One region of the Streptomyces sp. NPDC050388 genome, then DNA from elsewhere that is predicted to be linked to it. Evidence: riboswitches for the same ligand, from Rfam matches in the RefSeq annotation. Region 1 holds a riboswitch; the other holds the start of a gene.

Region 1 (3,203 bases):
GGTGGTAGTCCTGCACCACCACCGCGGCCCCCTGCGCCGCCTCCTCGGCCAGCGCCTCGGCGAAGGCCCGGTTGTAGGCCTCGTAGGAGGCCCACTGCCGCCGGAACTCCGCGTCGAAGACGGGCTCCACCGGCGTCTGGTACAGCATGTGGTGCACGAACCACAGCACCGAGTTGGCGATGCCGTTGTACGCGTCGGCGTGCACGTCCGCCGGGATGTCCAGCATCCGTACGCCGTCCTCGCCGACCCCGCGCCGCACGGCCTCGCGGTCGCCGTCGGACAGCGCCGAGCACACCCACAGCGACCCCGCGTCCGGCCCGATCGCCGACAGCCCGGACACCAGCCCGCCGCCACCGCGACTGGCCCGCAGCGAACCGTCCTCCTCCACCGTGTACGAAACGGGGCCGCGGTTCGACGCGACCAGCACCCGAGCACCCTGCATGGAAGCCATACGCCTGAACCTAGCCCGCCTCCGAAACGCTCAAACGTAACGGATCAGCCGTATACGGCTCGGTTGTCACCCGTTCCGGCGTCCGGGCGTTCCGGCCGGGGCGTGCCCGTCGTGCTCAGGCCACCCGGCGGGACCGGTACTCGGCCATCTCCGCCATCGGGGGGCGTTCCTCCGTGTCCACCGAGTAGGTGCGGGGCTCGAAGGTGCCCCCGATCCGTTCGAACTGGGTGAGCGCGGGGCGGATCAGGTGGCCGCGGGCCAGGCGCAGCTGGGCGGTGCGGTAGATCGCGGCGGCCATACGGCCGAGGGCCTGGCCGTCCTGGTGGCGGTGGAGGCGGACGCCGACGTCGACCTGGGCGAGGGCGTCCAGCCCCACCAGGTGCAGGGCGTCGACCAGCATGCCCAGCTCCACGCCGTAGCCGACGGGGAAGGGCAGCTGTTCCAGGAGCGAGCGCCGGGCCGCGTACTCGCCGCCGAGCGGCTGGACGAAGCCGGCCAGCTGCGGCCAGTGCATGTTGAGCAGCGGGCGCGCCATCAGCTCCGTGACCCTGCCGCCCTGACCGGCCGTGGCGGCGGTGTCGGGGGCGCTCCCGTCGGACAGCGTGAAGGGGCGGTCGTACATCGCCTTCACCAGGTGGACGTCCGGCTCGGTGAGCAGCGGGCCGACGATGCCGGAGACGAAGTCGGCGGAGAACCCCCTGAGGTCCGCGTCGACGAAGCAGACGATGTCCCCCCGGGTGACGAGCAGGGAGCGCCACAGCACCTCGCCCTTGCCGGGCACGGCGGGGAGGCGGGGCAGGATCGTGTCCCGGTGCACCACCGTCGCGCCCGCCGCCGCGGCCACCTCGGACGTGCGGTCGGTCGAGCCGGAGTCCACGACCACGATCTCGTCGACCAGCGGGGTCCGGAGCATCAGCTCGTGCCGGACGACCCTGACGATGTCACCGACCGTCGCCTCCTCGTTGAGCGCGGGCAGTACCACGCTCACCGTCCGGCCCGTGGCGCGCTTCGCGGCCAGGACGCGGTGCAGCGGGCGGTCGGCCACGGACCAGGAGCGGTCGGCCAGCCAGCGCTCGACTTCTTCCAGCACGGTCTGCGGCTCCTCACCTCTGTGATCCATACACCTGGCACCTGTTGATCCATCTCGCGGTTCGGACGCGCCCTCTCCGTCGTCCTGGCCGTCGGTTACAGTCTTGAACAACGCGGACGCCCCTTGCACACCGGGGGTCACGACCCTCCTCGCGTCCGCGGCGCACGATCGCACCACCGCATGACACACAATCGAATACAGCTCATCCAGAGGGGCAGAGGGACACGGCCCGATGAAGCCCCGGCAACCCTCCAGCCGGTTCTCGTGGATCACCGTCGATCGACGATCACAGCGGAACACCGAACGCTGATCGCCGATCGTCCACGCGAGGCTCCCGGCTAGGGAAGGTGCCAAATCCGTCTCACGGCGAAACACGTCGTGAGGAAGATGAGGAGAAAGGGCCTCGCCTCACATGGCTGTGCAGACTGTCGCAAGCACCACCGTATCCGCCGCCGGATCCGCCGAGCCCTCCGTCGATCTCGGTCCCGCCACCGCGCTGTCCTGCCGCGAGTGCGGCCACCGCGTCCCCCTCGGCCCCGTCTTCGCGTGCGAGGAGTGTTTCGGCCCGCTGGAGATCGCCTACGACTTCTCGGCCTACGACACCGAGGAACTCCGCCGGCGCATCGAGGCGGGCCCCGCGAACATCTGGCGCTACGCGCCCCTGCTGCCCGTCCCCGCCGACGTGGCGACCAGGCCGAACATCAACCCCGGCTGGACCCAGCTCGTCCAGGCCGACAACCTGGCCCGCGAACTCGGCGTCACCGGCGGCCTGTTCGTGAAGGACGACTCCGGCAACCCGACCCACTCCTTCAAGGACCGGGTCGTGGCCCAGGCCCTGGAGGCCGCCCGCGCCTTCGGCTTCACCACCCTGTCCTGCTCCTCCACGGGCAACCTCGCCGGTGCCGTCGGCGCCGCCGCCGCCCGCGCCGGCCTGCGCTCCTGCGTGTTCATCCCGCACGACCTGGAGCAGGGCAAGGTCGTCATGGCCGCCGTCTACGGCGGTGAACTCGTCGGCATCGAGGGCAACTACGACGACGTGAACCGCTTCTGCTCCGAGCTGATCGGCGACCCGGCCGGCGAGGGCTGGGGCTTCGTCAACGTCAACCTGCGGCCGTACTACGCCGAGGGCTCCAAGACCCTCGCGTACGAGATCTGCGAGCAGCTCGGCTGGCGGCTGCCCGACCAGATCGTCGTCCCCATAGCCTCCGGCTCACAGCTCACGAAGATCGACAAGGGGCTGCAGGAGCTGATCCGGCTCGGCCTCGTCGAGGACAAGCCGTACAGGATCTTCGGCGCGCAGGCCGAGGGCTGCTCGCCGGTGTCGACCGCGTACAAGGCGGGCCACGACGTCGTCCGGCCGCAGAAGCCGAAGACCATCGCCAAGTCGCTCGCCATCGGCAACCCGGCCGACGGCCCGTACGTCCTGGACATCGCGCGCCGCACCGGCGGCGCGGTGGAGGACGTGACGGACGAGCAGGTCGTGGAGGCCATCCGGCTGCTCGCCCGGACCGAGGGCATCTTCGCCGAGACCGCGGGCGGTGTGACCGTCGGCGTCACGAAGAAGCTGATCGAGAACGGCGTCCTGGACCCGTCCCTGACCACCGTCGTGCTCAACACCGGCGACGGTCTCAAGACGCTGGACGCGGTGGCCGACACCGGCCT
Region 2 (3,203 bases), on a different contig from region 1:
CTGTTACTGGCCGTGGTCGTCGTGGTCAGTACGGCGGCCCATCCGGTCCTGCAGTCCCGTTCCGCCCGTTCCTCGGCCCTGGTGCCGCTGGTGGTCGCGGCCTCCGTGGGCGTCGGGGTGAGCCCGGTCGCGGCGCCGAACTCCTCACCGACGCCACGGAACGCGCCCTGCGCATGATCGTCCTGGGCACCCGTCTGCCCGGTCCCGCCTCCGCCGGGCTCCGGCCCGCCGTCCCGGGCGGCCCGGCTCAGGCGGACGTGTCCGGTACGCAACGGCCGGCGACCGTGCGGTAGCTCCACCGGGCGCCGTCCCGCACGAGCTCCCTGACGGCGCGGACGAAGCGCTCCACGTGTTCGTCCGGTGTCCCCGCGCCGAAGCTGACGCGGATCGCGTCGAGGGGCCTCTCGCCGGACGCCGCCTCGGGCGCACCGCACTCGCCCGGGGTCCGCGGGTCACCGCCGAGCAGGGCGCGCAGCAGCGGGTGGGCGCAGAACAGCCCGTCCCGTACGCCGATGCCGTACTCGGCGGACAGGGCCGCGGCGAAGTGGGAGCTGTTCCAGCCGTCGACGACGAAGGAGAGCACTCCGACGCGCGGCGCGTCGTCCCCGAACAGGGACAGGAACCGCACCTCGGGCACGTCCGCGAGCCCGGCCCGCACCGTGCGGATCAGCCGCTCCTCGCGGGCGGCCAGCGCGTCGAACCCGGCCTCACGGAGCGCCTCGCAGGCCGAGGCGATGGCGTGGGCTCCGATGACGTTGGGCGAGCCCGCCTCGTGCCGGGCCGCGCCGTCGTGCCACCGGACGTCCAGCGCACCGTCCTCGCGCCGGGTGACGGTGCGGCTGGCGCCGCCGCCCGCGAGGTAGGGCTCGGCCTGGCGCAGCCAGTCGGCGCGGCCGGCCAGGACACCGGAGCCGAACGGCGCGTACAGCTTGTGCCCGGAGAAGGCCACCCAGTCGACGTCCAGGTCACGCACGCTCACCGCGCGGTGCGGGGCGAGCTGGGCGGCGTCCAGGACGATCCGGGCGCCGTGCGCGTGGGCGGCGGCGGCCAGCTCCCGTACGGGCCACAGCTCGCCGGTGACGTTGGAGGCACCGGTGACGCAGACCAGGGCCGGGCCGTGGGGCTCACGGTCGGCGAGGGCGTGCTCCAGGGACCGCACCGCCTGCTCCGGACTGTCCGGGGCGTCGAGGAGGGTGACGCGGGAACCGCCGCGCCAGGGCAGCAGCGAGGCGTGGTGCTCGGTCTCGAAGACGAAGACCCGGCAGTCGTCCGGGAGGGCGGCGGCGAGCAGATTGAGCGAGTCGGTGGTGGACCGGGTGAAGACCACCTGGTCGCCCTCCCGTCGCCCACCACCGCCCTTGCCGGACCGGGCTTCGCCCGGGCTGTCCTCGATGCGGCAGTCGAGGAACTCGGCGACGGTCCGGCGGGCGCTCTCGAAAAGGTCGGTGGAGAGTCGGGAGAGATGTCCCGCGCCCCGGTGGACGCTGCCGTAGTACGGCGCGTACGCGGCCACGTCGTCCCACACACGCTGGAGTGCGGGGGCGCTGGCGGCGTAGTCGAGCGCGGCGTGGCCGATCTCGCCGCCGGTGACGAGCGGGACGGCGACGTCGCGCCCCAGGACCGGCAGCAGCGCACCGCCGAACCGGTCGCCGGCGACGGCGGGGGCGGGGGTGACAGCGGAGACCGCGGGGACAGTGGCGGGGGCGGAGACGGCGGAGACGGACATGGGTGGACTCCCGTGGGGGCAGGCGGAATCACCACGCGAGCGCACACGGCTCGAGCGTGGGAGAGGCGAAAGGAGGGGTGCGGAGGCGGGGCTCTGCGGCCTCTTCGGGGCCGTCAGAAACGCCCTAGCGCATTCGCTGGTTCACCGGGAGGCTCCCTCGAACGACCAGGACCCCTGGTGTCTCCACTCGATCGAGTGCGAGGGGTCCGCGCTTGCCGCGAGCCCTGCTGCTCGCGGCCTGGTCCTCACCCGGGGCACCCCGCCACGGACGGAGGGTTGCCGGACAGCCGGCCGGGGCCTGATGGCTGTCGCTCATGACCTGGTCCCAGATCCTGCCACACGGTCCGCGACGCGCAAGGCGCGGTCCGGATCCTGGACGGTTCCGGACCGCGCCCCTGTCGCGTCGGATGCGGCCGGGCGGCGGCCGAACGGGGGCCGGCCGCCGCGGCGGTTCACGCGTTGCTGACCGCCACCCAGTGCTCCAGGACCCGCTTGGCGGCTCCCGAGTCGATGGACTCGGCGGCCTCGGCCATCCCCGCCCGGATCTGCTCCGCCAGGGTTCCGGCGCCCGGCTTCAGCGCCACCAGCGCCGCCGCCGAGTTCAGCAGCACCGCGTCCCGCACCGGGCCCCGCTCGCCGTCCAGCAGCCGCCGGGCGACCTCGGCGTTGTACGAGGCGTCGGCACCGCGCAGCGCCTCCAGCGGCACGGGCTCGATGCCGACGTCCCGCGGGTCGAAGTGCTCCTCGGTCACCTTGCCGTCCCGGACCACCCACACCCGCGAGGTGCCGGTGGTCGTCAGCTCGTCGAGGCCGTCGTCACCGCGGAACACCAGCGAGGAGTGACCGCGGTCGGCGAACACACCGGCCATGATCGGCGCCATCCTCGGGTCGGCGACCCCGACGGCCTGGGCCCGGACCCGGGCCGGGTTGGCCAGCGGGCCCAGGAAGTTGAACACCGTACGGATGCCCAGCTGTCCTCGCGCGGCGGCCACATGGCGCAGCGCCGGATGGAACTTCACCGCGAAGCAGAAGGTGATCCCGGCCTGCTCGGCGACCTCGGCGACCCGCCGCGGGGTCAGCTCCAGGTTGACGCCGAGCTTCTCCAGGACGTCGGAGGCACCGGACGCGGAGGAGGCGGCCCGGCTCCCGTGCTTGACGACCTTCGCCCCGGTGCCCGCGACGACGATCGAGGACATCGTGGAGATGTTCACCGTCTTGGCGCCGTCGCCACCGGTGCCGACGATGTCGACGGTCTCCCCCGGCACCTCGATCGCGATGGCGTGGTCGTACATCGCCCGGACGCAGCCGACGATCTCGTCGACCGTCTCTCCCTTGGCCCGCAGGGACACGGCGAACCCGGCGATCTGCGCGTCGGTGGCCTCACCGCGCATGATCAGGTCCATCGCCCAGGCCGTGTCGTCGGCGGACAGGTCGTGTCCGTCCAGCAGTCCGTTCAGCAGGACGGGCCAGGAGCGGT

What was found. A riboswitch is a leader RNA that binds a small molecule or an ion and turns the genes downstream of it on or off. The one in region 1 is predicted to bind S-adenosylmethionine.
Region 2: linked by a shared signal. The riboswitch ahead of AB0I73_RS27300 (aminotransferase class V-fold PLP-dependent enzyme) and the one ahead of thrC (threonine synthase) in region 1 are both predicted to bind S-adenosylmethionine.

The regions. Positions count from the first base shown of each region.
Region 1 is NZ_JBFAKH010000007.1:52,742-55,944, forward strand. Features, by position in the region: gene AB0I73_RS05765 (trehalose-6-phosphate synthase) at 1-451, opposite strand, end outside; gene AB0I73_RS05770 (glucosyl-3-phosphoglycerate synthase) at 567-1,541, opposite strand; SAM riboswitch class I at 1,741-1,935, shown strand; gene thrC (threonine synthase) at 1,954-3,203, shown strand, end outside.
Region 2 is NZ_JBFAKH010000055.1:7,057-10,259, reverse strand. Features, by position in the region: gene AB0I73_RS27310 (hypothetical protein) at 1-177, shown strand, start outside; partial or broken gene AB0I73_RS27305 (glycerate kinase) at 129-293, shown strand; gene AB0I73_RS27300 (aminotransferase class V-fold PLP-dependent enzyme) at 248-1,726, opposite strand; SAM riboswitch class IV at 1,930-2,046, opposite strand; gene trpD (anthranilate phosphoribosyltransferase) at 2,179-3,203, opposite strand, start outside.